3 regions of the Pseudomonas sp. AC463 genome follow, and region 1 is predicted to be linked to each of the others. Evidence: predicted binding sites of a transcription regulator. Region 1 holds the regulator's gene; each other region holds the start of a gene.
The links. Region 1 encodes FliA, which starts transcription of late flagellar genes. Its sites were predicted from a motif close to CTAAAGTTTNNNNNNNNNNNGCCGNTAA; they were not measured.

Region 2: a site for FliA is predicted at 2,082-2,109, ahead of AC0IYH_RS08625 (methyl-accepting chemotaxis protein). Genes of this name have one in related genera too.
Region 3: a site for FliA is predicted at 7,143-7,170, ahead of flgM (flagellar biosynthesis anti-sigma factor FlgM). Genes of this name have one in related genera too.

Annotation. Positions count from the first base shown of each region.
Region 1 is NZ_CEEDDZ010000031.1:44,892-55,542, reverse strand. Features, by position in the region: gene fliR (flagellar biosynthetic protein FliR) at 1-171, shown strand, start outside; gene flhB (flagellar biosynthesis protein FlhB) at 175-1,311, shown strand; gene AC0IYH_RS27600 (cold-shock protein) at 1,438-1,638, shown strand; gene AC0IYH_RS27595 (cold-shock protein) at 1,662-1,865, shown strand; gene flhA (flagellar biosynthesis protein FlhA) at 2,076-4,190, shown strand; gene flhF (flagellar biosynthesis protein FlhF) at 4,203-5,519, shown strand; gene fleN (flagellar synthesis regulator FleN) at 5,626-6,459, shown strand; gene fliA (RNA polymerase sigma factor FliA) at 6,456-7,196, shown strand; gene AC0IYH_RS27570 (chemotaxis response regulator CheY) at 7,368-7,742, shown strand; gene AC0IYH_RS27565 (protein phosphatase CheZ) at 7,761-8,549, shown strand; gene AC0IYH_RS27560 (chemotaxis protein CheA) at 8,561-10,651, shown strand, end outside.
Region 2 is NZ_CEEDDZ010000005.1:305,448-316,098, forward strand. Features, by position in the region: gene AC0IYH_RS08620 (amino acid ABC transporter ATP-binding protein) at 1-142, shown strand, start outside; gene AC0IYH_RS08625 (methyl-accepting chemotaxis protein) at 146-2,053, opposite strand; gene AC0IYH_RS08630 (methyl-accepting chemotaxis protein) at 2,226-3,098, opposite strand; partial or broken gene AC0IYH_RS08635 (methyl-accepting chemotaxis protein) at 3,132-4,142, opposite strand; gene AC0IYH_RS08640 (16S rRNA (uracil(1498)-N(3))-methyltransferase) at 4,332-5,039, opposite strand; gene tatC (twin-arginine translocase subunit TatC) at 5,036-5,827, opposite strand; gene tatB (Sec-independent protein translocase protein TatB) at 5,824-6,231, opposite strand; gene AC0IYH_RS08655 (twin-arginine translocase TatA/TatE family subunit) at 6,242-6,520, opposite strand; gene AC0IYH_RS08660 (phosphoribosyl-ATP diphosphatase) at 6,547-6,879, opposite strand; gene hisI (phosphoribosyl-AMP cyclohydrolase) at 6,882-7,274, opposite strand; gene ubiB (ubiquinone biosynthesis regulatory protein kinase UbiB) at 7,316-8,920, opposite strand; gene AC0IYH_RS08675 (SCP2 sterol-binding domain-containing protein) at 8,917-9,540, opposite strand; gene ubiE (bifunctional demethylmenaquinone methyltransferase/2-methoxy-6-polyprenyl-1,4-benzoquinol methylase UbiE) at 9,540-10,310, opposite strand; gene AC0IYH_RS08685 (polyhydroxyalkanoic acid system family protein) at 10,456-10,651, shown strand, end outside.
Region 3 is NZ_CEEDDZ010000002.1:90,401-101,051, reverse strand. Features, by position in the region: gene AC0IYH_RS02630 (hypothetical protein) at 1-1,157, opposite strand, end outside; gene flgE (flagellar hook protein FlgE) at 1,235-2,539, opposite strand; gene flgD (flagellar hook assembly protein FlgD) at 2,571-3,290, opposite strand; gene flgC (flagellar basal body rod protein FlgC) at 3,307-3,759, opposite strand; gene flgB (flagellar basal body rod protein FlgB) at 3,763-4,170, opposite strand; gene cheR (protein-glutamate O-methyltransferase CheR) at 4,418-5,245, opposite strand; gene AC0IYH_RS02600 (chemotaxis protein CheV) at 5,288-6,220, opposite strand; gene flgA (flagellar basal body P-ring formation chaperone FlgA) at 6,302-7,066, shown strand; gene flgM (flagellar biosynthesis anti-sigma factor FlgM) at 7,207-7,530, shown strand; gene AC0IYH_RS02585 (flagellar protein FlgN) at 7,579-8,049, shown strand; gene AC0IYH_RS02580 (flagellar regulator YcgR PilZN domain-containing protein) at 8,146-8,895, shown strand; gene AC0IYH_RS02575 (MFS transporter) at 8,956-10,335, opposite strand; tRNA gene AC0IYH_RS02570 (tRNA-Arg) at 10,624-10,651, opposite strand, start outside.

The DNA of each region.
Region 1 (10,651 bases):
GTGATGACCCGCGCGGCGCCGCAACTGAACATTTTCTCGATTGGTTTCCCGCTCACCCTGGTGTTGGGCATGGGGATTTTCTGGGTCGGCCTGGCTGACATTCTCAATCAGTATCAACCGCTGGCGACCGACGCCTTGCAGTTCTTACGTGATCTGGCACGGGCGCGTTGAGCCATGGCCGAGAGCGAGAGTGGTCAGGACAAAACAGAAGACCCCACGGAGAAACGTAAAAAGGACTCCAGGGAAAAGGGCGAGATTGCCCGCTCCAAAGAGCTGAACACGGTCGCCACCATGATGGCCGGTGCCGGCGGGCTGCTGATCTATGGCGGCGGTTTGGCCCTGGACCTGCTGGAGCTGATGAAACACAACTTCAGCTTGCCCCGCGACGTGCTGCTCAACCCTGACTCTATGGGCCAATACCTGCTGCACTCGGGCAAGATCGCGATCCTTGCGGTGCAGCCGATTCTGATCACCTTGCTGCTGGCCGCGCTGATCGGCCCGGTCGCCCTCGGCGGCTGGCTGTTCGCCGCGGGCAGCATGGCGCCCAAATTCAGCCGCATGAACCCGGCGGCCGGGCTCAAGCGCATGTTCTCCGCCAAGGCCCTGGTGGAGCTGCTCAAGGCGCTGGCCAAGTTCATCCTGATTCTGTTCGTGGCCTTGAGCGTGTTGTCGTCCGACATCGACGACCTGCTGCGCATCGCCCATGAACCGCTGGAGTCGGCGATCATTCACAGCGTGCAGGTGGTGGGCTGGAGCGCGCTGTGGATGGCCGCCGGGCTGATCATCATTGCCGCCGTGGATGCGCCGATCCAATTGTGGGAAAGCCACAAGAAACTGCTGATGACCAAGCAGGAAGTTCGCGACGAGCACAAGGACCAGGAAGGCCGCCCTGAGGTCAAGCAGCGCATTCGCCAACTGCAGCGGGAAATGTCCCAGCGCAAGATGATGGCCTCGGTGCCCGACGCCGACGTGGTCATCACCAACCCGACGCACTACGCCGTGGCCCTCAAGTACGACCCCGACAAAGGCGGCGCGCCGATGCTGCTGGCCAAGGGCAGCGACTTTACCGCGCTCAAGATCCGCGAAATCGCCGTGGCCAACGACATCCTGCTGCTGGAGTCGCCGGAGCTGGCGCGGTCGATCTTCTACTCCACCGACCTCGACCAGGAAATCCCCGCCGGGCTGTACCTGGCCGTGGCCCAGGTGCTGGCGTATGTCTATCAGATCCGCCAATACCGCGCCGGCAAGGGCAAGCGCCCGGACCCGCTCAAAGACCTGCCGATCCCGCCGGACTTGCGCCGCGATTCCTGACGCTCTACCACTCGTCGTCAACTCCCGTCTACCTGTCAACTCTGACAGTAGCCAGCTTCCCGTTCTCGCGGTTTTATAACCGCCAGTACTGCGTGCGCGCTGTTAAAGGATGCAGAAGGAGTAGCCATGGGCGTGGTGACGGGAACGGTCAAATCTTACGATCCGCAAACCGGCGAAGGTTTGATTGTGCTGGATGGCGGCGCGGAGGAAGTGTTGGTCGACCGGCGCGGTTCGGGCGAGGTGCAGCTTTCGGTGGGTTTGAAAGTGGCGCTGCAGATGATCCATCGGCCAGCGGGTGTTTACGCGTTATGCATCAGGCAGATATAGCGATATGTGGACGGAGAACGACAATGGCAACGGGTATTGTGAAGTGGTTTAACGCGGAAAAGGGCTTTGGGTTTATCACTCAGGACGAGGGTGGTGCGGATGTGTTCGTACACTTTTCGGCTATTCAGGGGGATGGATTCAAAACGCTCGAAGAAGGCAAAAGAGTCGAGTTTGAAGTGAAGCCAGGACAAAAAGGCCCACAGGCCGAGAACGTGCGACTTACGTGAAGGCTAACTGATTGTTCCCTGGCAGCACTGGACACATACAAATCCAAATGTGGGAGGGGGTTACAGCTGATAGAGCTCGGGCGTTTGTAGCGATCCAAGTGCGAAAGCAAAAGTTGGAAGGCTTCTTGCAATACCGCCTCCAGGACGCCTCTCGGCGTCAAAACTTTGCTTCAAGGAACACGAGGAATACCGCTGGTGGAACGTTCTCAAATGCTCAGCACGGCCCGTGGCACCCTGACTGACCTCTCGCGGGGCAATCTGGGTGTGCCGTTGTTGTTGCTGGTGATGCTGGCAATGATGATGTTGCCGATGCCGCCGTTCCTGTTGGACGTGTTCTTTACCTTCAACATTGCCCTGTCGGTGGTGGTGTTGCTGGTCTGCGTGTACGCCCTGCGGCCGCTGGATTTCGCGGTGTTCCCGACGATTTTGCTGGTGGCGACCCTGCTGCGCCTGGCGCTGAACGTGGCGTCGACCCGCGTGGTGATGCTGCACGGCCAGGACGGTCACGCCGCTGCCGGTAAGGTGATCCAGGCCTTCGGTGAGGTGGTGATCGGCGGTAACTACGTGGTCGGTATCGTGGTGTTCGCGATCTTGATGATCATCAACTTCGTGGTGGTGACCAAGGGCGCCGGGCGGATTTCCGAGGTGAGCGCGCGCTTTACCCTCGACGCCATGCCCGGCAAACAAATGGCCATCGACGCCGACCTCAACGCCGGCCTGATCGACCAGAATCAGGCCAAATCCCGCCGCCTGGAAGTGGCCCAGGAAGCCGAGTTCTACGGTTCCATGGACGGTGCCAGCAAATTTGTGCGCGGTGACGCCATCGCCGGCCTGCTGATTCTGTTTATCAACCTGATCGGCGGCATGGCCGTGGGGATCTTCCAGCACGGCATGACCTTCGGCGATGCGGGCAAGGTCTACGCCTTGCTGACCATCGGTGACGGTTTAGTGGCGCAATTGCCATCACTGTTGTTATCCACAGCTGCCGCGATCATGGTGACCCGTGCGTCGGGCTCCGAAGACATGGGCAAGCAGATCAGCCGCCAGATGTTCGCATCCCCCAAGGCCCTGGCCGTGGCGGCGGGCATCATGGCGATCATGGGCATCGTGCCGGGCATGCCGCACTTCTCGTTCCTGACCATGGCCGCACTCGCCGGCGGCGGCGCCTACCTGTTCTGGAAGAAGCAGAACCAGGTCAAAGTCATCGCCCAACAAGAGATCGCCCGCCAGCAGGAACTGCTGCCATCCCCGGCCCGCGCCCAGGAAACCAAGGAGTTGGGCTGGGATGACGTGACCCCGATCGACATGATCGGCCTGGAAGTCGGCTACCGCCTGATCCCGCTGGTAGACCGCAACCAGGGTGGCCAATTGCTCGCGCGGATCAAGGGCGTGCGCAAGAAGCTGTCCCAGGATTTGGGCTTCTTGATGCCCACCGTGCATATCCGCGACAACCTCGACCTGGCCCCGAGCGCCTACCGCTTGACGCTGATGGGCGTGATCCTGGCCGAAGCCGAGATCTACCCGGACCGCGAGCTGGCGATCAACCCGGGGCAGGTATTCGGCAGCCTCAACGGCATAACCGCCAAAGATCCGGCTTTTGGCCTGGACGCGGTGTGGATCGAAATCAGCCAGCGCAGCCAGGCGCAGTCGCTGGGTTACACCGTGGTAGACGCCAGCACCGTGGTCGCCACCCACCTCAACCAGATCCTGTACAAGCACTCCCACGAGCTCATTGGCCACGAGGAAGTCCAGCAATTGATGGGCTTGCTGGCCAAAGCGTCGCCTAAACTGGCGGAAGAACTGGTGCCGGGCGTGCTATCGCTGTCGCAGTTGCTCAAGGTGTTGCAGGCGCTGCTGGCCGAACAGGTGCCGGTACGCGACATTCGCAGCATTGCCGAGGCCATCGCCAACAATGCCGCCAAGAGTCAAGATACTGCCGCCCTGGTGGCTGCGGTGCGCGTCGGATTGTCGCGCGCAATCGTCCAAAGCATTGTAGGGCTTGACTCCGAGCTGCCTGTTATCACCTTGGAACCAAGGTTGGAACAAATATTGCTCAATAGTATTCAGAAGGCAGGACAAGGCCAGGAAGAGGGCGTTCTGCTGGAGCCAAGCATGGCTGAGAAGCTGCAGCGTTCGTTGATCGACGCCGCACAGCGCCAGGAGATGCAGGGCCAACCGGTGATTCTGCTGGTGGCGGGCCCCGTCCGGGCGATGTTGTCGCGGTTTGGACGCCTGGCAGTACCGAATTTGCACGTTTTGGCTTATCAGGAAATTCCTGACAATAAGCAAGTGACTATCGTCGCGACAGTAGGGCCGAACGGCTGAGGGTAGTGGGTTATGCAAGTTAAGCGTTTTTTCGCCGCCGATATGCGTCAGGCCATGAAACTGGTCCGTGATGAGCTGGGCGCCGACGCCGCGATTATCGGTAACCGTCGTATTGCCGGCGGTGTCGAGCTGACGGCTGCCCTGGATTACACCCCTCAGGCCCTGGCCCCGCGCGTGCCGAACATGGAGCTCGAAGACGAGCTGCGCAAGACCGCGTCGCGCATCGTCTCGGCCCAGGCTGAATTGAGCATGCGTGGCGACAGCGATGCCACCACCAACCGCCAGTTGTTTGCCGGCCTGCCGCTGACCGCCGCCGAGCCGCTGGTTGAGCCTACGTTCAAAGAGCCGCCGCGTCCTGCCGCGCCAGCCCCGGCTGCCGCAGTCGACCAGCGTGTGTTCGACTCGATGCGCTTTGAACTCAACGGCCTGCGCGAGCTGCTCGAAGTACAACTCGGCTCCTTGGCCTGGACCCAGCTGCAAGGCAGCAAGCCGCAGCAGGCCAACCTGTGGCGTCGCCTGCAACGTATCGGCCTGTCCGGCCCGTTGTCCCGCGACCTGCTGGCGCTGACCACCGAAATCGAAGAACCCCGCCAGGCCTGGCGCATGTTGCTGGCGCACTTGGCGCGCATGATCGTCACCCCGGAAGTCGAGCCGCTGGAAGAGGGCGGTGTGATCGCCATGGTCGGCCCTGCCGGCATGGGCAAGACCACCACCCTGGCCAAGCTGGCGGCGCGGTATGTGCTCAAGTACGGCGCGCACAACATTGCGCTGGTGAGCATGGACAGCTACCGCATCGGCGCCCAGGAGCAGCTCAAGACCCTGGGCCGCATCCTGAATGTGTCGGTGACCCACGTAGACCCGGGCCAGTCCCTGGCCAACGCCCTCGACCCGCTGCTGCGCAAACGCGTAGTGCTGATCGACACCGCCGGCCTGCAAGCCAGTGATCCGGCGTTGCGCATGCAGCTCGAAAGCCTGGCCGGACGTGGGATCAAATCGAAAAATTACCTGGTGCTTGCAACCACCAGCCAGAAACAGGTTCTTACCGCTGCGTACCACAGTTACAAACGCTGCGGCCTGGCCGGTTGCATCCTCACCAAGCTCGATGAAACCGCGAGCCTGGGCGAGGTGCTGAGCCTGGCCATCAGTCATGAATTGCCGGTCGCCTACCTGACCGACGGCCCGCGGATCCCGGATGATCTGCATCTGCCGCGCCGTCATCAGTTGGTCAGCCGTGCAGTCAGCGTGCAAATGCAAGAAGAGCCTAGCGAGGAAGCGATGGCCGATATGTTCGCCGACCTCTACCACAACCCGGCAAAGCGGGTGGGTTGAGGGCAGGATGAACACCGTGAAATGTATCTACATCGATGGTCTGCAAGCGATTCACGCGGCCAAGCCATGTAGCCTGCGTCTAAGCAAGACAAGGTAAAGAAATAAAATGGGCAGCATGCATCCCGTACAGGTGATCGCGGTGACCGGCGGCAAAGGTGGCGTCGGGAAAACTAACGTGTCAGTGAATTTGTCCCTGGCCCTGGCAGAGCTTGGCCGTCGCGTCATGCTGCTGGATGCTGACCTGGGGCTGGCGAACGTCGACGTTCTGCTGGGACTGACGCCCAAACATACCCTCGCCGATGTGATCGAGGGCCGCTGTGAGCTGCGCGACGTGCTGCTGCAGGGCCCCGGTGGCATCCGCATCGTGCCGGCCGCTTCCGGCACCCAGAGCATGGTGCATCTGAGCCCGGCGCAGCATGCCGGCCTGATCCAGGCGTTCAGCGATATCGGCGACAACCTCGACGTGCTGGTGATCGACACCGCCGCCGGGATCGGCGAGTCCGTGGTCAGCTTCGTGCGCGCTGCGCAGGAAGTGTTGCTGGTGGTGTGCGACGAACCCACCTCGATCACCGACGCCTACGCCCTGATCAAACTGCTCAACCGTGACTACGGCATGAACCGCTTCCGCGTGCTGGCCAATATGGCCCAGAGCCCGCAGGAAGGTCGCAACCTGTTCGCCAAGTTGACCAAGGTCACGGATCGCTTTCTCGATGTCGCCTTACAATACGTCGGCGCAGTGCCCTACGACGAGTGTGTGCGCAAGGCTGTGCAAAAGCAGCGTGCAGTCTACGAAGCGTTCCCTCGTTCCAAGTGCGCTCTGGCGTTCAAGGCTATTGCCCAGAAGGTCGATACCTGGCCGTTGCCCGCCAACCCGCGGGGGCATCTGGAGTTTTTCGTCGAGCGATTGGTGCATCAGACGAGCGCAGGACCCGTGCTATGACAGCGACTGGCTACAACGCGTACAAGAAGTCTGCCCGTGACAGCCAAGGCGAATTGATCGAGCGCTACGCGCCCCTGGTCAAGCGCATCGCCTATCACTTGCTGGCACGCCTGCCCGCCAGCGTCCAGGTCGAAGACCTGATCCAGGCGGGCATGATCGGCCTGCTCGAAGTGTCGACCAAGTACGACGCGAGCAAGGGTGCGAGTTTCGAGACGTATGCGGGTATCCGCATCCGTGGCGCGATGCTCGATGAAGTGCGTAAAGGTGACTGGGCGCCGCGTTCGGTACACCGCAATACGCGCATGGTCAGTGACGCAATTCGCGCAATTGAAGCAAAAACCGGTCGCGACGCTAAAGATCACGAAGTTGCGGCCGAACTCCAATTGAGTCTCGACGATTACTACGGGATTTTGAACGATACCTTGGGCAGCCGCCTGTTCAGTTTCGACGACCTGTTGCAGGACGGCGAACACGAAGGGCTGCACGAGGACGGCGCGAGCGCTCATATGGAGCCATCGCGCGACCTGGAAGATGAACGTTTCCAGGGCGCCTTGGCCGACGCGATTGCCAATTTGCCGGAGCGTGAGCGGCTGGTGTTGGCGCTGTACTACGACGAAGAGCTGAACCTCAAGGAAATCGGTGAGGTCCTGGGGGTCAGCGAATCGCGGGTCAGCCAGTTGCATAGCCAGTGCGCAGCCCGCTTGCGGGGGCGTTTGGGAGAGTGGCGAGCGCGCTGACAGGCAGTGTTGGGGAGCACTGCAAAGCGAGGCCGCGAGGGTGATAGACCTTCGCGGCTTCAATCCGTGGTGCTCCCGGCAGTCCTTTTTGTGTAATGCCTGTTGATTGAAATGGCGCGTCCAGGTGCTGGGCGCGTTTAAGACTGCTTGGAGGTCGAATTGGACAAGAACATGAAAATCCTCATCGTTGATGACTTCTCAACGATGCGGCGGATCATAAAAAACCTGTTGCGTGACCTTGGGTTCACTAACACGGTCGAGGCGGATGACGGCATTACGGCGATTCCGATCCTCAACAGCGGGAGCATCGACTTTCTGGTAACAGACTGGAACATGCCGGGCATGACCGGTATCGACCTGCTGCGCCACGTGCGCGCTGACGAAAAGCTGCGCAGCCTGCCTGTGCTGATGGTGACCGCCGAAGCCAAGCGTGAGCAGATCATCGAAGCCGCCCAAGCTGGGGTTAACGGCTACGTGGTCAAGCCATTCACTGCATTGGCCTTGAAAGAGAAGATCGAAAAAATCTTCGAACGCATCCACGGCTAATGCCATCGCGGGGGAGCTATGGAGCATAAAGAATCATCACAGGGAGACTTCGAGTCGACCCTGAAAAAGCATGCTCACCAGTTGGTCGAAAGCCTTGAAAAAGGCCAGTTCGGCGACGCGGTGCAGTTGATCCATGAGCTCAACCAGACCCGTGACCGCGGCCTGTATCAGGAAGTGGGCAAGCTCACACGCGAGCTGCACAGTGCGATCGTCAATTTCCAGATTGATCCGCATATGCCCCAGGCCGAGGAAATCTCGCAGATCACTGATGCCACCGAACGCCTGTCCTATGTGGTCAGGCTGACTGAGGCGGCGGCCAACCGCACTATGGACCTGGTGGAAAACGCCACGCCCCTGGTCAATGGCATGGCCACTGAAGCTCAGGCCCTGAGCCACGACTGGGGCCGCTTCATGCGCCGGGAAGTGGGGGCTGAAGAGTTCCGTGAGCTGGCGCGTCGGGTTGAAGGATTTTTGTCGCGCAGCGAGCAGGAAAACCGCACGGTTTCCAGCAACCTCAACGACATTCTGCTGGCGCAGGATTACCAGGACCTCACCGGTCAGGTGATCAAGCGTGTGACCCAATTGGTCACCGAAGTGGAAAGCAACTTGCTCAAATTAGTGCTTATGGCAGGCCAGGTAGACCGCTTTGCAGGCATCGAACATGACCGCGAAGCGATCCTCTCGGAAAAAGATCCACAAAAACATCTCGCCAAGGGTGAAGGTCCGCAGATTCATGCCGATAAACGTGAAGACGTTGTGTCAGGTCAGGATGACGTAGATGACCTGTTATCCAGTTTAGGCTTCTAAGGAGCACCCACATGAGCTTCGGCGCCGATGAAGAAATCCTTCAGGATTTCCTTGTAGAGGCCGGCGAAATTTTAGAGCAACTGTCCGAACAACTGGTCGAGCTGGAAAGCCGCCCGGATGATGCGAACCTGCTCAATGCAATTTTTCGCGGTTTTCACACTGTAAAAGGGGGCGCCGGCTTCCTCCAGCTCCATGAGCTGGTGGAGTGCTGCCACATCGCCGAGAACGTGTTCGACATCCTGCGCAAGGGTGAGCGTCACGTTGATTCGGAATTGATGGACGTGATTCTCGAAGCACTCGATGCGGTCAACGGCATGTTCAGCGAAGTGCGCGAACGTGCTCCGATCACCGCCGCCACCCCGGAACTGCTGGCCGCCCTGGCGCGCTATGCAGAGCCTGCCGACCTGTCGGCGGCGCCGGTGGTTGAAGCCGCGCCGGAACCCGAGCCGCAAGCGGATGTGACGGACAGCGAGTTCGAACAGCTGCTCAATTCGCTCAACGCGGTGAAAGCCGAAGCTGAGGCGCCTGCAGCCGTTACTGCGCCCGCAGCGCCGACCAGCGAAGACATCACCGACGCCGAGTTCGAATCCCTGCTCGACCAGTTGCACGGCAAAGGCCAGTTCGCGGCCGACGCCGTGGCACCGGTCGCTGCGGCCGAGGCGCCTGCCGCCCCGGCCAGCACCGACATTACCGACGACGAATTCGAAGCGTTGCTCGACCAACTGCATGGCAAAGGCACGTTTGCGGCCGACGCTCTGCCGGAAGTCTCTGCGGCCCCTGCGCCAGCTGCCAGTGCGGCACCGGCTGGCGATGGCTTGATCTCCGATCACGAGTTCGAAGCGCTGTTGGACGATTTGCACGGCAAGGGCAAGTTCACCGAAGTGGCCCCGGCCGCCGCTGCAGCTGTTGCCACAGCGGCCCCGGTTGCCGCCAAAGCCGCCGCTCCGGCCGCCAAGCCTGCGCCAGCCCCGGCTGCCGCCCCGGCTGCCGCCCCGGCTGCCGCCCCGGCTCCAGCGCGTGCCGCTGCGGCCCCGGTTGCCGAGAAGCCTGCCAGTGAAGCCGAAACCACCGTGCGGGTCGATACCGCGCGCCTGGACGACATCATGAACATGGTCGGCGAACTGGTACTGGTGCGTAACCGCCTGGTGCGCCTGGGCCTGACCAGCGGCGACGAGGCCATGCAGAAAGCCGTGTCGAACCTCGACGTGGTGACGGCCGACCTGCAAACCGCGGTGATGAAAACGCGCATGCAGCCGATCAAGAAAGTCTTCGGCCGCTTCCCGCGCCTGGTTCGTGACCTGGCGCGCCAGCTGAAGAAAGAGATCAACCTGGAACTGGTGGGTGAAGAAACCGACCTCGACAAAAACCTTGTCGAGGCCCTGGCCGACCCGCTGGTCCACTTGGTGCGCAACGCCGTCGACCACGGCGTGGAAATTCCGGAAGAACGCGAAGCCTCGGGCAAGTCCCGTGGCGGCAAGGTGATTCTGGCGGCCGAGCAAGAAGGCGACCACATCCTGCTGTCGATCACCGATGACGGCAAGGGCATGGACCCGACCATTTTGCGCAATATCGCGGTCAAGCGTGGCGTGATGGACAAGGACGCCGCCGACCGCCTGACCGACACAGAGTGCTACAACCTGATCTTCGCTCCGGGCTTCTCGACCAAGACCGAGATTTCCGACGTGTCCGGCCGTGGCGTGGGCATGGACGTGGTGAAAACCAAGATCAGCCAGCTCAACGGCTCGATCAATATTTACTCGACCAAGGGCCAGGGCTCCAAGATCGTCATCAAGGTGCCGTTGACCTTGGCGATCATGCCGACCCTGATGGTGATGCTGGGCAACCAGGCCTTCGCCTTCCCGCTGGTCAACGTCAACGAGATCTTCCACCTCGACCTGTCGCGCACCAACGTGGTGGACGGCCAGGAAGTGGTGATCGTGCGCGACAAGGCGTTGCCACTGTTCTACCTCAAGCGTTGGCTGGTGGCCTCGGCCAAGCATGAAGAGCAGCGCGAAGGCCATGTGGTGATTCTCTCCGTGGGCACCCAGCGCATCGGCTTTGTGGTCGATCAGCTGGTGGGTCAGGAAGAAGTGGTCATCAAG
Region 2 (10,651 bases), on a different contig from region 1:
CGAAATGGGCTTTGCCCGCGAAGTGGCCGACCGTGTGTTGTTCTTCGACCACGGCAAATTGCTGGAAGACGCGGCCCCGGCGCAGTTCTTCGATGCGCCGAAAGACCCGCGCGCCCAGGCCTTCCTGAGCCAGGTGTTGTAACGGCTAGACGTTGAACTTGCCCACCAGCGCCTGTAAATCCATGCCCAGGCGGGCCAGTTCGACACTGGCCGCCGCCGTCTCCTGACTCGCGGCCGAGGTCTGTTCCGACACATCCTTGACCTTCAGCACGCTGCGGTTGATCTCTTCGGCCACCGCCGTCTGCTCCTCGGCCGCCGCGGCGATCTGCGGGTTCATCTCCTGGATCACCGACACGGTGCGCGTGATGCTGGCCAGCGCGTCCCCCGCGCGGCGCGTCAGCTGCACGCTGTTGTCGGTCAGGCTGCGACTGTTATCCATGATGTCGGCCACCTGCTGCGTGCCCCGATGCAATCCGCTGATCAGCGCTTCGATTTCCTCGGCCGATTGCTGCGTGCGTTGCGCCAGCCCGCGCACTTCGTCGGCGACCACCGCAAAGCCGCGTCCCGCCTCGCCGGCACGGGCCGCTTCGATGGCGGCGTTGAGGGCCAGCAAGTTGGTCTGCTCCGACACCGACTTGATCACCTCCAACACACTGCCGATCTTCTGGGATTCCTCTTGCAACCCGCGCATGGCCTGGCTTGAACGCGCCATTTCTTGCGCCAGGTGCTCAATGTGCGTGATTGCTTCAGCGACCACCTGGTCGCCGGCCCCCGCCTGCTGGTCGGCCTCGGTGGCCGCAACGGAGGCTTGCTCGGCGTGGCGCGCGACTTCCTGGGAGGTGGCGAGCATCTGGTTCATGGCAGTGGCCACCTGTTCGGTCTCGAGCTTCTGGTCGTCGATCCCGGCACGGGTTTGCGCGGTGACGGCGGACAACTGCTCGGCGCTGCTGGCGATCAGCCGTGCACTCTCGCCGATGCTGCCGATCAGCCCGCGCAGGTTGGCGGTCATTTGCCCGATGCTGCGTTGCAGCTGCCCCAGCTCGTCGCGGCGCTGGGTCTGGAGGGTTTGGGTGAGGTTGCCCTCGGCAATCTGATTGGCTGCGTGCAGGGCCTGGCGCAGCGGCGCAACGATCTGGCCGGCGATCAGCCAGGCGGCGAGGGCGCCGAGCAGCAATGCGGCAGCGGTGATGTACAGCAGTACGCTGCGGGCGAGGCTGGCTTCGCTGTCGCGCTTGGCGGTTTGGTCCTGACTCAACAGGTCGCTTGCCTTGAGCAACTGATCCAGCCACTGCTCAAGTTGGTTCTGGCTGGTCTCGGTGGTGAGCTGGGCTTCCCTGAGGCTGGTTAATTGGGTGCGGTAGTCAAGCAGGGCGCTTTTCAGCGCGCCGGCATCCACCGGTAATGCGCTGACCACCGCCTGGGCGCGGTCGAGGGCCAGCAGTGCGTCATTCACGCCGTTGGCGTAGGCCTCCAGTGTATCGGAGGCCCACGCGGGGCTCTGGGCGCGGTCCTCGGCTTGTTCCATGGCCTGGCGCAGTTGCTCTATGGCGTCGAGGGCTTTTTCATCGTCTTGATTGGGCAGGTTGCTGGACAGCTCCGAGAGGCTGTCGCTGCTGTGCACCGAACTGCGCTTGAGCAGTTCGCGGGCACCTTCGCGTTGCTTGATAAGCCCTTCCAGACCGCCCAGCGCGGTTTTGAAACTGGTGGTAATGCGGCGGCTTTCCTGCAGTTGTTGTTGGTTGGCCGGGTCAGTAAGCCGTGGCCCGAGTTCGGCCAGGTTCCTGTCGATCTTCTCCATGTGCAGGCCGATCTTGTTCAGGCTCTCGGCGTCATTCACGGTGCGATACACAATACGGTCGGCGCGCAGCTCTTCGCCGACAACGGCCAGTTGCGAGAGCTGCGTGAGTGTTTGCGAGCGTTCGAGCGACGTGTTCAGGGCTTGCCAGCCCGTTATCGCGATGACAAGGCTGAGGCTGAGCACCAGGCCAAAGCCCAGCGCGAGTTTGAGGGTGATGCTGATATTGCCCAGCAGGCGGGTCAGTGGACGAAACATGGTGAACCTCCAACGAATCAAAAGGAGCGTTTCGGGAACCGCCTGACACACGTCAGGAGCATTGAAACGCTACTTTTATTCGGCGCCGGGCGTGTGAATCACGACCTGATAAACGCGTAGGAAATTTCACAAATTGAAAGGCGGCGGCTCTGATGGCCGCCGCGAAAGGGCTTCAGACCTTGAAGCGACCCACCAGGGTTTGCAGGTAAATCCCCAGGCGCGCCAGTTCGGCGCTGGAGGCGGCGGTTTCTTCGCTGGCGGCCGAGGTCTGTTCGGACACATCGCGAACGTTGAGCACGCTGCGGTTGATCTCCTCGGCCACGGCGCTCTGTTGCTCGGCGGCGGTGGCGATCTGCGAGTTCATCGCCTGGATGGTCGAGACCGTCCGGGTGATGTTGCCCAGGGCGCTGCCGGCGCGGCGGGTCAGTTCGACGCTGCTGTCGGTGAGGCTGCGGCTGTTGTCCATGATGCTCGCCACCTGCTGGGTGCCGGTTTGCAGGCCGACAATCAGCTCTTCGATCTCTTCGGTGGATTTTTGCGTGCGCTGGGCGAGGCTGCGCACCTCATCCGCCACCACCGCAAACCCACGCCCGGCTTCACCGGCGCGCGCCGCTTCAATCGCGGCGTTGAGGGCCAGCAGGTTGGTTTGCTGGGCCACGGACTTGATCACGTCGAGTACGCTGCCGATCTTGTCGCTTTCGCGTTGCAGATGGCCCATGGCCTCGGTGGAGTTGCCCACCTCGGTGGCCAGGCGTTCGATCTGGGCGATGGCCTCACCGACCACCTTGTCGCCTTCGCGGGCCTGCTGGTCGGCGGCTACGGCGGCTTCGGAAGCTTCCTCGGCGTTGCGCGCGACTTCCTGCACGGTGGCGGCCATTTCATTCATGGCGGTGGCCACCTGGTCGGTCTCGACCTTCTGGCTGTTGACCCCGGCGCTGGTCTGTTCAGTCACGGCCGAGAGCTGCTCGGCGGCGCTGGCGATCTGGGTGACGCCGTCGCTGATGCCGCCGATCAATTCGCGCAGGCCCACGCTCATGCTTTGCATGGCGCGTTGCAACTGGCCCAGCTCGTCCTGGCGCAGCGAGGTGAGGTTGTGGCTCAGGTCGCCCGAGGCCACGCGCTCGGCCACCAGTAGGGTCTGGTTCAGCGGAATGGTGATCTGGCGGGTGATGGCCCAGGCGGCGACCAGGCCGAAGATCAGCGCCAGCACGGTGGCCAGCAGCAACAGGTTTTTCGCGTTCGCGGCATCGGTGTCGCGCACCACGGTCTGGGAGGTCGTGAGTTTTTCGCTGTGGCCCATCAGGACATCGCCTTGGGCGACCATGATTTTCAGGGCGGCCGCACTGGCGACCTGGGAATCGCGGTACTGGCTGACGGCGGCGCGGTAGGCCTGCAGCGAGGTGCTGGCCTCTTGCAGGTTGGCCTGGAACTGCGCAGGCAGTTGGCCGTCGAGTTCGGTGATTTTCTTCAGGGCGTTGTCAATGGCATCCAGGGCCGGCTGTTCGGCTTCGACCTTGCCGCTGTAGGTGTAGCCGCGCACCTGGAAGCGTGCTTGCTGGATCAGCTTGCTCAGGTCGACCACGCTATTGAACTGAGTGACGCTGTCGCCTTGCAGCAGGGTTTTCTCGACTTCGTTGACTTTCGCCACGGCATTGTCGGCCGTGTCGCCGAGCTTGCTGCGCGCGCCTTCACGCTTGAGGCCGGCCTGGACCATGGCGTTGAAGGCCTTTTTGTATTGGTTCAGGGCGTCCTGTTGCTGTTCGACCAGGGCCTTGTCATCGGGCTGTTCGATCAGCTCGGCGGCCTTTTTCAAGCCCGTCTCCAGTTGAGTCAGCAACTCGGTGACCGCGCCGGTACCTTGTTCGCCGCGACGCATTTCGAAGTCCAGGCGTGCCAGGCGCAAGTCCTTGGTCAGCCCGTTGAGGCTGGAAATATAACCCAGCTTGTCGCCCCGACTGATCACGTCGCCCAGGCCTTTCCAGCCGGTGAAGGTGATCATCAATGTGAGCAGCAACACCAGGCCGAAACCGACGCCCAGTTTGGTTTTGACGCTGACATTCCCCAGCTTTTCGGCTAACCAACGATACATGCTGCGAACTCCCCTGGAACAAGGCTTGGACTTATTCAGGGGTTATCGGCTGTGGCACAGGATTCTGTAGCGACGCGGTACCAATGTGGGAGGGGGCTTGCCCCCGATAGCGGTGTGTCAGCTACAGATATATCAACTGACAGCCCGCCATCGGGGGCAAGCCCCCTCCCACATTGGATTTGTGGTGGGTTAGAAGAGGCGGGCGAGCAGGGCGGTCACGGCGGTTTCGACGCGCAGGATGCGTGCGCCGAGCTGTACCGGTTGCAGGCCGGCCTTGGACAGTAAGTCGACCTCGTAGGGGATCCAGCCACCTTCCGGGCCAATCGCCAGGGTCACAGGCTCGTCCAGCGCGCGCGGGCAGGCGGGGTAATCGCCCGGATGACCGATCAGGCCCAGGGTGCCTTCGGTCATGGCCGGCAGGCGGTCTTCGACGAAGGGTTTGAAGCGCTTCTCGATGATGATCTCGGGCAGTACCGTGTCGCGCGCCTGTTCAAGGCCGAGGATCAGTTGCTCGCGAATCGCCTCGGGTTCCAGAAACGGGGTTTGCCAGAAACTTTTCTCGACCCGGTAGCTGTTGACCAGCACCACCTTGGGCACGCCCATGGCCGCCACGGTTTGCAGGACCCGGCGCAGCATCTTCGGGCGCGGCAGGGCCAGCAGCAGGGTCAGGGGCAGTTTGGCCGGGGGCGGCAGGTCGAAGCTGACTTGCAACTCGGCCTCACCAGCTTCCAGGCGCAGCAGCTGTGCGTTGCCCATCAGCCCGCCGATGCGGCCCACGCGCAGGGTGTCGCCCACCGCCGCGCGGTGGACCTCCTGCATGTGTACCAGGCGCCGATCACGCAGCACCACGCGGTCGGCCGCGATAAAGTCGGCCTCTTCCAGCAGCAGCAGGTTCACGGCTGGGTCGCTGGCGGCTGTTCGTCGTCGGCGGGTTGGTCATCCGGGTGTTCGCCGCGCTTGGTGATCAAGCTGCTGAACAGGATGCCGATCTCGAACAGCATCCACATCGGCACGGCCAGCAAGGTCTGCGAGAAGATGTCCGGCGGCGTGAGGATCATGCCGACCACAAAGCAGCCGATGATCACGTACGGGCGGATCTTCTTCAGGTACGCCACGTTGACCACGCCGATCCACACCAGCAGCACCACGGCTACAGGGATTTCGAAGGCCACGCCAAAGGCGAAGAACAGCGTCATCACGAAGTCGAGGTAGCTGGTGATGTCCGTCATCATCTCCACGCCGGCCGGGGTGGCGGCGGCGAAGAACTTGAAGATCAACGGGAACACCAGGAAGTAGGCGAAGGCCATGCCGGTGTAGAACAGCAGGATGCTCGACACCAGCAACGGCACGGCGATGCGCTTTTCATGCTTGTACAGGCCTGGCGCGATAAAGCCCCAGATCTGGTGCAGGATCACCGGGATCGCCAGGAACAGCGAGACCATCATGGTCAGCTTCAGCGGCGTGAGGAACGGCGACGACACATCGGTGGCGATCATCGTCGCGCCGGCCGGCAGGTACTGGCGCAAGGGCGTGGAGACGAAGGTGTAGATCTGCTGGGTAAAGGCAAACAGCCCGGCAAAGATGATGAAGATCGCCGCTACGCAACGCAGCAGGCGGGTACGCAGCTCGGTGAGGTGCGAGACCAGCGGCATATGCTGGTCGTTTTCCGGTTTATCAGCGCTCATGGGGCTCGCGGCGGCAATGTAGGGTCATGGGGAGCGGGCGCCGCAACGGGCACCGGCGCTGGCTCGGTCGGGGTGGGAGCGGCAGGCGGGACGTCGGCGACGGGCGCCGGTGCGATGCTGTTTTCGACCGCAGGCTCCACCGGTTTGGTCGGCTCCTGCACGGGCGACAGAATCTTGCGTGCCTCCTGCTCCAACGACAGGATGTGTTCGTTGTGCAGTTGCCGGCGGATTTCGTCGGCGCCGATTTCCCGTTCAACTTCCTGTTTGATGGCGTTGAAACTGCGTTTCAGGCGCCCGATCCACAGCCCGGCCGTGCGCGCTGCACCGGGCAGGCGTTCCGGCCCGAGTACCAGCAGGGCCACGAGGCCGACGAGGAGCAGTTCAGAGAAGCTGATACCAAACATTAGTCAGTGCTCACACGTCTTTGCGGGTTGGCTCTTCGACTTTCTCAGCCTGCACGTCGAAGGTACGACGCTCGGTGATCGGCTGGGTGGCCTGCGGGTGTACAGGCTGCGCCGGTGGCACCGGATTGACGGCTGGGTCGGCGGGCTTTTCATCGTCGTTCATGGCTTTACGAAAGCCCTTGATCGACTCGCCCACGTCGGTGCCCAGGTTCTTGAGTTTCTTGGTGCCGAACACCAGTACCACGACTACCAGAATGACGATCCAGTGTTTCCAGTCAAAAATGCCCATGCTGCAAATCCTCTAGTCTTAAGTTTTCAAGCGGACGGGCGCGAGGCCTTTTCGGCGTGCCCGGACAAGCCGAAGCGACGGTCCAGTTCATCCAGAACGGCCTGTGGATGCTGCCCCAGTTGGGCGAGCATGACCAGGCTGTGGAACCACAAGTCGGCGGTTTCGTAGATCACATCGCTGCAATCGCCGCTGATTTGCGCGTCCTTGGCGGCGATGATGGTCTCGACGGATTCTTCGCCGAGCTTTTCCAGAATCTTGTTCAGGCCCTTGTGGTACAGGCTGGCGACGTAGGAGCTGTCGGCGTCCGCGCCTTTGCGGTCTTCCAGCACCTGGGCCACACGGTTCAGGGTATCGCTCATGTTCAGTGTCCTGCGGAGTAGATGGCGTGCGGGTCTTTGAGCACCGGCTCCACAACCTTCCATTCGCCGTTCTCGAACACGCGATAGAAGCAGCTGTGACGGCCGGTGTGGCAGGCGATGTCGCCGATCTGCTCGACCTTGAGGATCACCACGTCGGCGTCGCAGTCGATGCGCATCTCATGCAGGGTTTGCACGTGCCCGGACTCTTCGCCCTTGCGCCACAGTTTGCCACGCGAGCGTGACCAGTAAATGGCGCGCTGCTCAGTGGCAGTCAGGCTCAGGGCCTCGCGGTTCATCCAGGCCATCATCAGCACGCGCCCGGTCTTGTAGTCCTGGGCAATGGCCGGCACCAGGCCGTCACTGTCCCACTTGATCTCGTCCAGCCAGTCTTTCATGTTCGGCTCCGGCAATTTGCGACAGTGTATAACCGGATTGGCTATCGACGCACGATCAGATAAACACCCACGGCCACCATGATGCCGGCCGGCCAGTGGCCCAGCTGGTTCAACGGCCCGCCAATCGCCAGCATCACGCCGCCCACCAGGTGCGCGGCGCCGAGCAGGCGCAGGAACCAGTCATCCTTGCGCTTGTGCCACGGCGGCGGCGGGTCCTTGGCGTGGGGCTGGGACATGCGCTCCAGCAGGTCGCGGGTCATGTTGGCCAGGTGCGGCAGTTGTTCGAATTGGCTGTGCAGGTTGCCCAGCAGGGTTTTCGGGCTGACGCGCTCGCGCATCCAGCGTTCGAGGAACGGCTGCGCGGTGTTCCACAGGTCGAGGTCCGGGTACAGCTGGCGGCCCAGGCCTTCGATGTTGAGCAGGGTTTTCTGCAACAGCACCAGCTGCGGCTGCACTTCCATATTGAAGCGCCGCGCGGTCTGGAACAGGCGCATCAGCACCTGGCCGAAGGAAATATCTTTTAACGGTTTTTCGAAGATCGGCTCGCACACGGTGCGGATCGCTGCTTCGAATTCATTCAGCTTGGTTTCCGCCGGCACCCAGCCCGAATCGATGTGCAGTTGCGCCACGCGGCGGTAGTCGCGCTTGAAGAAGGCGAACAGGTTGCGGGCCAGGTAGTCCTGGTCTTCCGGGGTCAGGCTGCCGACGATGCCGCAGTCGATCGCGATGTACTGCGGGCTCCACGGGTTGACGGTGCTGACGAAGATGTTGCCCGGGTGCATGTCGGCGTGGAAGAAACTGTCGCGGAACACTTGGGTGAAGAAAATCTCCACGCCTCGCTCGGCGAGCATCTTCATATCGGTGCGCTGGTCGGCCAGGGTTGCCAGGTCGGTAACCTGCACGCCGTAGATACGCTCCATCACCAGCACTTTGGGGCGGCACCAGTCCCAATACACTTGCGGCACGTACAACAGTTGCGAGCCTTCGAAATTGCGCTTGAGCTGGCTGGCGTTGGCCGCCTCGCGCAACAGGTCGAGTTCGTCGTAGATGGTTTTTTCGTAGTCGGCGACCACGTCCACCGGGTGCAGCAGGCGTGCATCGGCCGAGAAACGCTCGGCGGCGCGCGCCAGGATAAACAGCCACGCCAGGTCCTGGCCGATGATCGGCTTGAGGCCCGGGCGGATCACCTTCACCACCACTTCTTCGCCGGTCTTGAGCTGCGCGGCGTGTACTTGCGCCACCGAGGCCGAGGCCAGGGGCTCGACGTCGAAACGGCTGAACACTTCGCTGATCTTCCGGCCCAGCTGCTCTTCGATCAGCTTCATCGACTGCTGGGAATCGAACGGCGGCACGCGGTCCTGCAACAGCATCAGTTCGTCGGCGATGTCTTCGGGCAGCAGGTCGCGGCGGGTCGAGAGGATCTGCCCGAACTTGATAAAGATCGGCCCCAAATCCTGCAGCGCCAGGCGCAGGCGCGCGCCACGGCTCAGCTCCAGCGGCTTGCGCGGGAACCAGCGCCACGGCAGCACATAGCGCACCGCCAGCAGGAACCACGGAAGGGGCAGGGCGAACAGCAGGTCATCGAGGCGGTAGCGGATTACGACGCGCTGGATACGAAACAAACGGCGGACGGCGAGCAGCTTCATGCGTTATCGCTTGGATCAAGGGAACGGCTCAGGCGCTCGAAGCGCGCCTCGAGGCGTTCCAGGTCGATTTTGGCCTTGTCGAGTTCACGAAAGCGCGCTTGCGCTTCCCGTTCTCCGACCAGGGTGCGCGATTCTTCGCTCAGGTATTCGGCAAGGTTCTGGTTGAGGCTGGCGAACCCTTGCTGGTACCAGCGTTTACGGCTGTTCAGGTGCCCGCTGATCAGCTGGGTGGCCACGGGGCCGATCCAGCGTGACAGCTCGTATTCCCAATCCAGTTCCAGATCCTGCAGCACGGCGGCCAGGTCCATCAGCACCGCGCTGTCGCCTTCCAGATGCACTTCGGGACCGTGCAGGATCGCGGTCTTGTTGCGGCTCAGGGCCAGGTGCAACAGGCTCGACGCCGGCGCACGCAAGGTGCAGTCGGCGTCGGCGGCCCATTGGGTGGCCAGCAGCAGGCCTTCATCGCTGGGCAGGATAAACAGCTGCAAGGCCGGGCTGGTGCAGTCGACGGCAATCACCTTGCCGTTCAAGTGCGCCAGCCGCGCCAGGGCGGTGCTGTCCAGGCGCAGCACACGGTTAATGCCGTGTTCAACGCTGGCGAGAAGACCCTGGAGCAGCATCAGGGCTTGATGCCGCGGTGCAGGGCGACGATGCCCGACGTCATGTTGTGGTAGGTCACGCGGTCGAAACCGGCTTCCACCATCATCGACTTCAGGGTTTCCTGGTCGGGGTGCATGCGGATCGATTCGGCCAGGTAGCGATAGCTTTCGGCGTCATTGGTGATCAGCTTGCCCATCAGCGGCATGAAGGCGAACGAGTAGGTGTCGTAGACCTTGGACATCAGCGCGTTGGTCGGCTTGGAGAACTCCAGCACCAACAGGCGGCCGCCCGGCTTGAGCACGCGCAGCATCGAGCGGATCGCGTCTTCTTTATGGGTGACGTTGCGCAGGCCGAAGGCGATGGTCACGCAGTCGAAATGGTTGTCCGGGAACGGCAGCTTTTCAGCGTCGGCCTGGACGAATTCGATATTGCCGGCCACGCCTTTATCCAGCAGGCGATCACGGCCGACCTTGAGCATCGAGCCGTTGATGTCGGCCAATACCACCTGGCCGGTGGGGCCGACGAGCTTGGAGAACTTGGCCGCCAGGTCGCCGGTGCCGCCGGCGATGTCGAGCACGCGGTTGCCGGTGCGTACGCCCGACAACTCGATGGTGAAACGCTTCCACAGGCGGTGCATGCCGCCGGAGAGCACGTCGTTCATCAGGTCGTACTTGGCGGCGACGGAGTGGAACACCTCAGCGACTTTTTCCGCTTTCTGGCTTTCCGGAACGTTCTTGAAGCCGAAGTGAGTGGTGGGTTCGGCATCGCTGCCTTTGCGCTGATCAGTCATATCGCTGTCACCAAAAGAGAATGCGGGACATGATAATCCCCACCGCCTGCTTTGTCTTGGCAAGGCTGAAGGTAAGATAGGCGGGCACCGAGGCTTTTTGCCGCATGGCCGGTGTTCCGAGTCGTTATAAAGAGGAGTCATAGCAATGGCCCGTATTACCGTTGAGCGTGCACATTCCCTGGGTAAAGAGGGCGCACGCGCCAAGGCCGACAAGTTGGCGCAAAAACTCAAGGAGCAATATGGCCTGGAGCCTTCGTGGTCCGGCGATACCTTGAACCTCAAGCGTTCGGGGGTTAAAGGCACGGTATTAGTCGCGGATGATTCGCTGCGTATTGATGTGG
Region 3 (10,651 bases), on a different contig from region 1:
CGCTTGCCCCACATTTCTTCTCGCCCACCGATGACTGCCAGGGAATGGCCACCCCATTCGCCCTGAATCATCACCTGGTGACTGACAACACCAAGCTGTCCGCTCGCCAACTCTGACGCAGTGGTTTTTCGCATGTGGCCGCTGAGCCCCAGTCGCATCAGCCCCTCGCCACCGTCCTCACCGTCGTTGAGGCTTTGCAACGCAGCAGTAAAACTCTGCCGGGCATAACCGTCGCTGTTCTCGTTCTGCGCGCGCTTGGCGCTCACAGCAAACAGAAAGTTGGCATCGGTCAGCATGGCCGGGTTATCGCCCTCGAAGCGTGCCTGCTCTGCTGCCTGTTTCACTTCAGCCTGACTCAAGTGAAGCCGGTAGCCATCGCGCATTTGCACATCAAAGCCATCCCCCGCCGCTTTCACCTCCTTGAAAATATCCGTGGGTTTCTGGCCAAACTTCATCATTGCCGCCTTGATGGCTGAAACCGTGACGCAGTTACCATCCGGCCCCTGCTTGAAACCTGACCAGATATTGCCGTCCTCTCGACCCATGCCGGGTTTTTTCCCGGGTTCACTGTTGTCTGGCCTGTAGTGATGGTAATTGGCCCCCTTGGTCAAGGGCTTGTTGCTCATGGACTCCGCGGGGCGATTGCGGCTTGGGTTAACCCTGCCGCTGTTGCCGCCATCACCAACGCCGCCGCGACCCGGCGATGGTTGCGGAGCAGGCGATGGCGAAGGTTCATCGCCTGGAAAAAGGTCCGGAAACAGCCGCCTCAACAACGCAAGCCAGCTCTGGGCTATCTCTTTGTTTATTTGTTCGAGAATCTCCTTGAACCGGGTATCCCCCAACTCCGCGCGCTTTTCATTCAGCTTGTCGCGCAGGTCCCGGGCAGTCTGGTTGCTGGAGGTTCTTTCGGCATCATCGAGTTCGCCGAGAAGCTTTTTAACGTCGTCCTTATCAGAACTTATGCGCTCTTTGGACGCCACTGAAGGGCTGACACCCCACAGGACCGCCCCACTCCCACCGACCCCATGGCCGGACACCGACGAATTCCACATACCCACCCACTCCGTAATGAAAAGATCTACTTCTTGGCTGGATAAGTGGAAAAAAAGCCGTAGTCGGTTCCAACGTTCAGTTGTCATCTCCTGCCATGGCGGCATGGGAAAAGTCCTGGCACTCATATGACGCCCACAAAAAAGCCCCTCTTTCGAGGGGCTTCTTGTGCAGCCTTACAGCATCAGGTCATCTGAATGATGGTCTGCATGATGGTGCTCTGGGTGGAGATGGTCTTGGCGTTCGCCTGGTAGTTGCTCTGGGCCTTGATCAGGTCCACCAGCTCGTTGGTCAGGTTGACGTTGGAGTTCTCCAGGGAGTTGGCCACGATCGAACCCAGAGTACCGGCTTGCGGGGTGTCGTAACCCGGCTGGCCCGAGGCGAAGGTCTCTCTCCAGGTAGTACCGCCCGCTGGCTGCAGGCCTTGTTCGTTGTTGAAGCTGGCCAGGGAGATCTGGCCGATGGCCTTGCTCTGCTGGTTGCTGAAGGTCGCGAACAGGACGCCGTTGCCATCGATTTTCAGGCCGGTGATCTGGCCAGTGGCGTAGCCATCGGTGACCGGCGGGTTGCGATAGCTGGCCGAGTTGTACTGGGTAACGTTGCCCATGTTGACGGCGATGTCCGGCGCGGTCGCATCGTTTGGCGCCCACACGCCGCCGGTGACCGAACCTGGCACCCAGTCTTTGAGCGTCAGGGTCGTGCCGGCCACGTCGGCGCCGGCCACGTCCTTGAGCTTGCCCGCGCCATCAAAGGTCAGGGTCACTGCAGGAGGCATCCCGGTGCCCGTGGTGGTAGGCAGCGAGCCGTCAAGGTTACGGCCATCGATCAACGTGTAGGATTTCCACTCGTTGGCATCGCTTTTCACCATGTACTGCACCATGGCGTGGGAGTTGCCCTGGTCGTCATACAGCGTGGTGCTGTACTGGGTGGTAAAAGTACTGGTGTCAGCTGGGTTGAATATTTTGGTGGTCTGATCGATCACCAACTCCGAGGAGTTCAGGTTGCTGGTGGAATCGACTTTGGTGGACGCCTTGGGTGGCAGGTTCGACAGGTTCAGTTGCAGGTCAACCAGACCGCCCTTGATGATCTTGCCGTCGTCATCCGCAGCGTAACCTTGCAGGCGCGAAGTACCGGTGTTGTTGGTGATGTAGCCATCTTTATCCGCACGGAAAGCACCGCTGCGGGTGTACTCCAGCGAACCGTCGCTGCCTTTCTGTACGAAGAAGCCACCGCCCTGGATCGCCATGTCCAGAATGCCGCCGCTGCCATTCACGTCACCTTGGGTGAACTGCTGCGACACGGCCGCCAGGTTCACACCGTTGCCGATGCTGTTCTGGCCGGTGCCCAGCTTGGACGCCGCGTAGATGTCGGCGAATTCCGCACGGGACGATTTGAAGCCCGTGGTCGCGACGTTGGCGATGTTGTTACCGGTCACGTCCAGCTGTTTGTTGGCCGCATAGAGACCGCTAAGGCCGATATTAAAAGACATGTTTCTCTCCCTCTGCCGTATTTAGCCGGCTCTATGTACCGATAGTCTGGATTTGCGACAGCTTGACGCTGCCCATGCCGCCGGCAAGGTTCAGCACCATTTCGCCGCCGGTCTTGCTCAAAGTCACGCTGGTGACGGTGGCCGGCAACGAAGTTGCCAGGGCTACCGCGTCGCCCTTGTCATTCTTGGTGGTGGCCGCGAAGGTGTAGGTGCCGGCGGGGGCAACCTCGCCTGCGTCGTTCTTGCCATCCCAGATAAAGTCGGAGTTGCCAGCGCTCTGGGCGCCCATGTCGATGGTGCGTACCACGTTGCCGTCTTTGTCGGTGATCTTGATCGCGACGTTACCGGTCGCCGACGTCACCGCCACCGAACCGGTCATGCTCTTGCTCGTGTCCACCAGGGCCTTGTCGGTCTGGGTGATGATCGAACGGCCTACCAGCGACGACGCCTGCAATGCTTGCGAGGAGCTGAAGTTGCTGGAGATCGCATTCACCGAGTCATTCAGGGTGTTGATGCCTTCCAGGCTGCTGAACTGTGCCAACTGAGCCACGAACGCGCCGTTGTCCTGAGGCGACAGCGGGTCCTGGTTCTTCAGCTGAGTAACCAGCAATTGCAGGAACGCGTCCTTGCCCAGCGACTGACTGCCGGTGGCGGCAGTGGCAACGCTGGAGACGTTGTCTGTGGCGGTCTTGACCTTGGTATTGAAAAGGTCCTGGACTGCCGTGTTGGTAGAAGTATCAACGATGGCCATTATTTGGCGCCCCTTATCACTGACCCAGGGTCAGGACCTTCTGCATCATGGTTTTGGCGGTGTTCATCATTTCCGCGTTGGTCTGGAACGAGCGGCTGGCGGAGATCATGTCTGCCATTTCCTCGACCACGTTGACGTTCGGGTAGTACACATAGCCTTTTTCGTTCGCTGCAGGGTGGTTCGGCTCGTAGCGCGCTTCCAGATTGCTCTGGTCTTCCACCACGCCGAGGACCTGCACGCCTTGGCCGGCGGCATCCTGGTTCTGGAACAGCGAACTGCCGCTACCGCTCTGCCCCGCCTGGCCGTCCTGGAACATGGTGGCGAACACCGGGTGGCGTGCGCGGTAGGTCTGGTCAATGCTCGACGACACGGTCTCGGCGTTGGCGATGTTACTGGCGACGGTGTTCAAACGCGTGGTCTGCGCGCTCATGCCACTGCCGGCAATATTAAAAACACTGGCTAGGGACATGGCTTATTCTCCACGCAGGGCTGACATCAGCCCTTTGAATTTGCTGTTGAGCAGGGTAAAGCTGGCCTGGAAGTTCACCGAGTTCTCGGCGTAGGCCGATTGCTCCAGTTGGGCGTCCACGGTGTTCTGGTCGATCGACGGTTGCATCGGCGTGCGATACAGCAACGACTCATCACCACTGCTCAGGCCTTGCGCTTCGATATGACGGCTGTTGGTCATGTTCAAGGCGAAGGTGCCGTTCTTGGTCTTGTCCTGCTGTGCAGCGAGCACGGCGGAGAAGTCCAGGTCCCGAGCCTTGTAGTTCGGGGTGTCGGCGTTGGCAATGTTGTTGGCCAGGACTTCGGCACGCTGGGCGCGGAAGCCCAGGGCTTGTTCGTGGATACCGAGCGCTTTATCGAAGCTGATGCTCATGGCGGAAACCTTTAGGCTGACCTGCTTTTCGTAACAAGGTCATAGCAAGGCGCATGCCAGTTTTCGCGAGGCCCGTAATTCAAGGGTTTGCCGGGTGTTTGCCGCCGGCAATGCCAGAAAAGCGGCAAGCGGTTTCCGCGTAGCGCCAGTAAAGCGGCAATGGGGAGTTGCCGCTTTCCGAAGGATTGCCGCAAATAAAAATGTGGGAGGGGGCTTGCCCCCTCCCACATTTTTGACTGCGTACGGGTTACTTGGCCTGGTAAATGATCCCCGGGCTGCATTGCACCATCTGGTAGTGATCCGGCAGGCCGTTCAGCGCTTCGGAAGCGCCGAGGAACAAGTAACCGCCGCGCTTGAGCGTGCCGTGGATGCGCAACAGGATGTCTTTCTTCACCTCGGCCGAGAAGTAGATCAGCACGTTGCGGCAGAACACCATGTCGAACTTGCCCAGGCTGGCGTAGCTGTCGAGCAGGTTGAACGAGCGAAACTCCACGCGGCTCTTGATCGGCGCCTTGACCGCCCAACGCCCCGCCCCTTTCGGGTCGAAGTAACGTTGCAGGCGTTCCTGGGACAAACCACGGCCCAAGGCCAGGCTGTCGTACTCGCCGGTCTTGCAGTTGGTGAGCATCGTGCCGGACAGGTCGGTGGCCACGATTTGCGCGCCGGCCTTGAGCTGGCCCATGTTGGTCCGTTCGAATTCGTCGATGGACATCGAAATCGAATAGGGTTCCTGCCCCGAGGAGCACGCCGCCGACCAGATACGCAGACGCTGGCCAGGGCTGGCCTTGATGGCCTCGGGCAAGACTTTGCTCTTGAGCACTTCAAAGGGGTAGGTATCACGAAACCACAGGGTTTCGTTGGTGGTCATGGCATCGACCACCATTTCCTTGAGCCCACTGCGCGGCTGGCCCTGGATACGCTGAACCAGCTCACCCAAAGACTTGATGCCCTGCTGTTCCATCAGTTTGTTGAGACGGCTGGATACCAGGTACTGCTTGTTTTCACCGAGCAATATGCCACAGGCTTTTTCCAGGAAGACCCGGAACTGTTCAAAATCCAAATTACCCGTAGACAATGGTACCGCCTCTTAAATCGTGTGACCGCCAGGGAAAACCCCCTAGCCGTGATCTGCAGCCTTGATCCGGTCGACTACCCGGTTCGCCAGGTCATCAGGGCGGAATTTGGCCAGGAAGTCATCAGCACCGACCTTCTTGACCATCGCCTGATTGAACACACCCGACAACGAAGTATGCAGGATGATATGCAATTTTTGCATGCGTGGATCGTTGCGTATCTCGGCCGTGAGGGTGTAGCCATCCATTTCCGGCATCTCGATGTCGGAGATCATCATCAAGAATTCTTCTTCCGGCTTCTTGCCGTCATCCACCAGCTTGCGCAAGTAGTCCAGCGCCTGGCGGCCGTCGTTGAGGGCCACCACTTCCACGCCGACGGTTTGCAGGCAACGGGTCACCTGTTTGCGCGCCACCGAGGAGTCATCCACGGTCAACACCCGCAGGGAGATGGCCTTGTGCGCCGTTTCGGCATCCACCACACCCACGGAAATCGATTCCGAGGTGGGCGCCACTTCGGCGAGGATCTTCTCTACGTCGATGATTTCCACCAACTGGTTATCCACCCGCGTCACGGCCGTGAGGTAGTGATCGCGGCCGGTGCCCTTGGGCGGCGGATGGATCTCTTCCCAGTTCATGTTGACGATGCGTTCCACCGAGCGCACCAGGAAACCCTGGGTCTTGGTGTTGTATTCGGTAATGATCACAAACGGGTTTTCACGGTCCTGCAACGGCGCCGAACCGGTGGCCAGGGCCAGGTCGAGAATCGGGATGGTCGCGCCTCGGATGTTGGCGACGCCACACACCACAGGGCTGGACTTGGGCATGATCGTCAGCTTGGGGCATTGCAGCACTTCCCGCACCTTGAACACGTTGATGCCATATAGCTGCTTGCCATCCAGGCGAAAAAGTAACAACTCCAGGCGATTCTGCCCTACCAGCTGTGTGCGCTGGTTTACTGAATCCATTACACCTGCCATGCCCAGACTCCTACGCTAAAACCTATAAGGGTGCGACGCGCACCCAGCACTAAACGGCACGAGCTTTGCTATTTACCCATCATGGATATTAAAACGACAGTTTCCCGACGCTTACGATTCCCACGATACCGCAGATTGCTCTGCGCCTGCGTGGTGCTGCTGGCTGCGAGCCTGGGAGCCACGGCCCGCGCAGACAACGTCACCTTGCCTGATCTACTTATCGGCGTCACCCAAGGCTTTCTTGAGTTCACTGTAGAAGATTATCTGGCGACCACCCAGACTCCCGGGCGTTATGAAATCCAGGTCAACCAGCTGGACCCCCGCCTGCGCATGCCAATGTGCGACAAGGAATTGACAGCCACCCTGGAAAGCCCGGCCCAGCCGATTGGGCGCGTAACGGTAAAGGTACGCTGTGAAGGCGCCTCGCCCTGGACGGTGTTCGTGCCGGCCCAGGTCAAGCTGTTCCGTGATGTGGTGGTGGTTGCCCGCCCGATGAAACGCACCGGCATCATCGGTTTCGAGGACGTGGTACTGCGCGAACGCGACATCAGCATGATCAATCAGGGCTACCTGACATCCCTGGACCAGGCCGTCGGGCAGAAATTGACCCGACCAGTGGTCACCGATCAGGTCGTCACTCTGGTTCAACTGGAGCAGGCGGAAGTGATTCGCAAGGGTGACCAGGTGGTGATTTCCGCCAGCAGCGGCGGCCTGCATGTGAAGATGCCGGGCGAAGCGCTGTCCAATGGCGGCATGAGCGAGCAGATTCGGGTCAAGAACCTCAACTCCAATCGCGTGATCAAGGCCCGGGTCACAGCGCCGGGCCAAGTGGAGGTCGCCTTATAGACCACTGGTATCGGACGCCGGCTTTTCCTACACTGTCGACTGGGCGCCGGCCTGTGCAGTTTATTGTCAATTGCGCCTAAAGTTTGTCCGGGTATGGCCGAAAACATGGCAAGCGTCCAAATACCCAGAGGTTTTTTATCATGGTCATCGATTTCAGTCGTTTAAATAACACCCCGGCTACGTCAGGCACTTCGCGCACCACCGGTGCCAAGGACAGCGTAGAAGCCAAGGCCCAGCCACTGCCCGCCAAGGCAGAACAGGCCAGCGCCAGCCAGAGCGGGGAATCCGTACACCTGAGCAATGAGGCTCAACAGTTGCAGAAGGTCACTGACTCGCTGCGCGATCAACCGGTGGTCAATAAAGCCCGTGTGGCCGAATTGAAACAGGCAATCGCCGATGGCAGCTATAAAGTCGACAGCAACCGTGTAGCCAGCAAGCTGCTTAACTTCGAAGCCGAGCGCTAGGCAAAGGCCTGCGCCGGGCTTTTGGACGCTTAAACCCCAAGGCCAGCCATGCATCACGACGAACAATTGCTTCAACTGATCATTGATGATCACGCGCCGACACAACAGCTGCTTGAGCTGCTTCGGGAAGAATCCCTGGCCCTCTACGGCCGGGACATGCCCCTGCTCGAAGAAATTCTCGCGCGCAAACAGTCGTTGATTGTCCTGCTGGAACAGCACGGCAAAAAACGCAGCCAGATCCTCATCAGCCTGGGCCTGCCGGCAGACCACGATGGCCTGGCGCAACTGGCCAGCCATTCTTCGGTGGGCGATCAACTCCTGGCCCAGAGCAAAGAACTCAATCAATTGCTCGCCCAGTGCCAGGAAGCCAACTTGCTCAACGGTCAGTCGATCCAGCTTCAGCAAGCTACGACCGCCAACCAGTTGCGTATACTTCACGGCGGCGAGCCTCCGGCGCTTTACAACGCCCAGGGCTCCACCTCGCGCCTGGTCAAGCCAAGCACCCGCAGCCAAGCCTGATGCCGGTTTACGGCCCGCCCTATCCAAGGCGCGCCACATACTGGCAAAATGCCTGTTCTTGCGTGTAGTCGTATTTTGTCTGGAGATGGAAGAACCGTGTTCAACGCCCTTAATGCGGAAGATGCACCGCAGCCACCCAAGGTGCTCACCACGCCTCTGGAAATCGCCGGCACCTTGCGCATGCTGCAAGACAGCCATGACCCGCTGATCATCACCTTCCACGAGCGCAGCCAGCGCTTCCAGAGCTACCTGGTGGACGTCGACCGTGACAGCGGCACGCTGGCCCTGGACGAGATGATCCCGCGCGACGGCGAACGTCACCTGGAAAATGGCGAACCCTTCCGAATCGAAGGCTTCCACGACGGCGTACGTGTTGCGTGGGAAAGCAACGGCAACCTGAGTATCAGCGAAAAGGACGGCCACCGCATTTACACTGGCGCGCTGCCTGACGAGGTGGTCTACCACCAGCGCCGCAATGCCTTCCGCGCCGCCTTGAAGCTGGCCCAGCTGGTCAACATCGAGCTGGGCGGCGAGAAACTCAAGGCACCGGTCAGCGGCAAACTGCTGGATATTTCCGCCACCGGCTGCAAATTGCGCTTTGAAGGCGACATCTCCGAGCGCCTGCAACTGGGCCAGGTATACGACCGCTTTATCGCCGCCCTGCCCTTTGGCAGCATGACCACCTCGGTCGAACTGCGTTACCTGCACTTCGAAGAGAAGATCAACACAACCTTTGCCGGCGTACGCTTCCACAACATGAGTGGGTTGGTGCAACGCCAGGTCGAGCGGTTTGTGTATCAGCTGCAACGCGAAGCGCGGCGCTTCGATAAAGACGACGATTTTTAAGGTTTAAAGATCGCGACAAAAAAACGGGCAGATCCTGATGGGATCTGCCCGTTTTTGCGTTCAGGGGCGCGCCCTGCTCAAGTCGTGGGGATGCTCGTCGGGGTCCAGCGGGTCTGATGGCGCCTCAACGGCGGGCTCATCCGCCGGTGCTTCGGGCTCGGCTTCTGGCTCTGGAGCACTGGTTTGCATCTGCTCCTGCACGACCGCCTCATCCACCCGCGGATCGAGGCAAGCCACCAGCGGCGAGCTGGACATGCTGTCGGGCATTGCCACATGGTGCAACGGCGCGTCGTCCACCTGATGCAGGTTGGTTACCGCTTTCGGGCGAATGCGCCACACCAGGATCAACGCGCACAGGCTGAAAAACGCATAGAGCATGTGGCTGCCGAACATCTTCATCACCACACCGGCGAGCAACGGCCCGATACTGGCGCCGACGCCGTAGGTCACCAGCAGCATGGCCGTGAGCGACACGCGGCGGTCACCCTCCACGTGGTCATTGGAGAACGCCACCGCCAGCGGGTACAGGCAAAACTGCACCAGGGAACACAAGAAGCCCGCCACGAACAACACCTCCAGCGGCACGTTGGTCATTACCGCCAGCGGCAACGCCGCCACCGCCAGGCACAGGGCAAAGCAGCGAATCAGCAGCGCGCGGTCATAGCGGTCCGACAACCAGCCCAATGGCCACTGCACCACCAGGCCGGCAAAAATGCAGCTACCCATAAACAGACCCACCTGCTCGGTGGTCAGCCCCTGCTGCGAGGCGTAGAGCGGCGCCAGGCCGTAGAACGAGCCCACGATCAACCCCGCGCCCAGCACCGTACTCAACGACTGCGGCACGCGCTTGATAAAGAAGCGCGGCTCCATCGGTGCCGGGTGCAAGGGTGCCGGGTGAATGCGCCGGGTCATCGCCACCGGCACCAGGCACAAGGCAAAACACAGCGCCACCAGCATCAGCAATTCCAGGCCAAGCTCAGGGTGCATCACCAGAATCAGCTGACCCAGCACCAGGCCCAGGTAGGACGCGATCATATAGCCACTGAACACCGCGCCACGCTGCTTGGCGTCCGCCTGCTCATTGAGCCAGCTTTCGATGACCATGTACTGGCACATCATCCCCAGGCCCACGATCATCCGCAGCACGATCCAGGCCGGCAGCCAGTTGATCAGGCCGTGGCCCAGCACCGCCGCACCGACGATCCCGGCACAAGTGGCGTAAGCCCGGATGTGCCCGACACGACCAATCAGGCGGTGCCCGATCTTGCCACCCAGCACCAGGCCAAAATAGTTGGCCGCCATCAGCGCGCCGACCCACAGGCTATCGACATGGTCGGCCGCCAGGCGCAAGGCCAGGTAAGTACTGAGCAGGCCAGAGCCGATCAGCATCATCAGGGAAGCGAAATAAAGGGCTCGAAAAGGTTTCCAGATCTGGCGCATCGGCGTTCCGAGCGGCTCCTTGCAGTGAGAGACAGGGCTATCGGCATGATAGTCCGGGGTAGCGGGATCCGGACAGGCGAAAGGCACTGTTTCCGGGGATTATTTTGCATAACAGCTCAGACGCTGCCGGGTGGCGTGCAAGGTACACCGTTGCGAAAAATACCCGACGGCACCTGCTGTGAACCTCGATCAACGGCAAGGTTCGACCGGTATTGGAAAAGATCGAACACCCACGAAAAAGCCCCGCCAGAATATTCTGTGCGGGGCTTCCTATAGGGATTGCGAATCTGGTGTCCCAGGGCCGGTTCGAACGGCC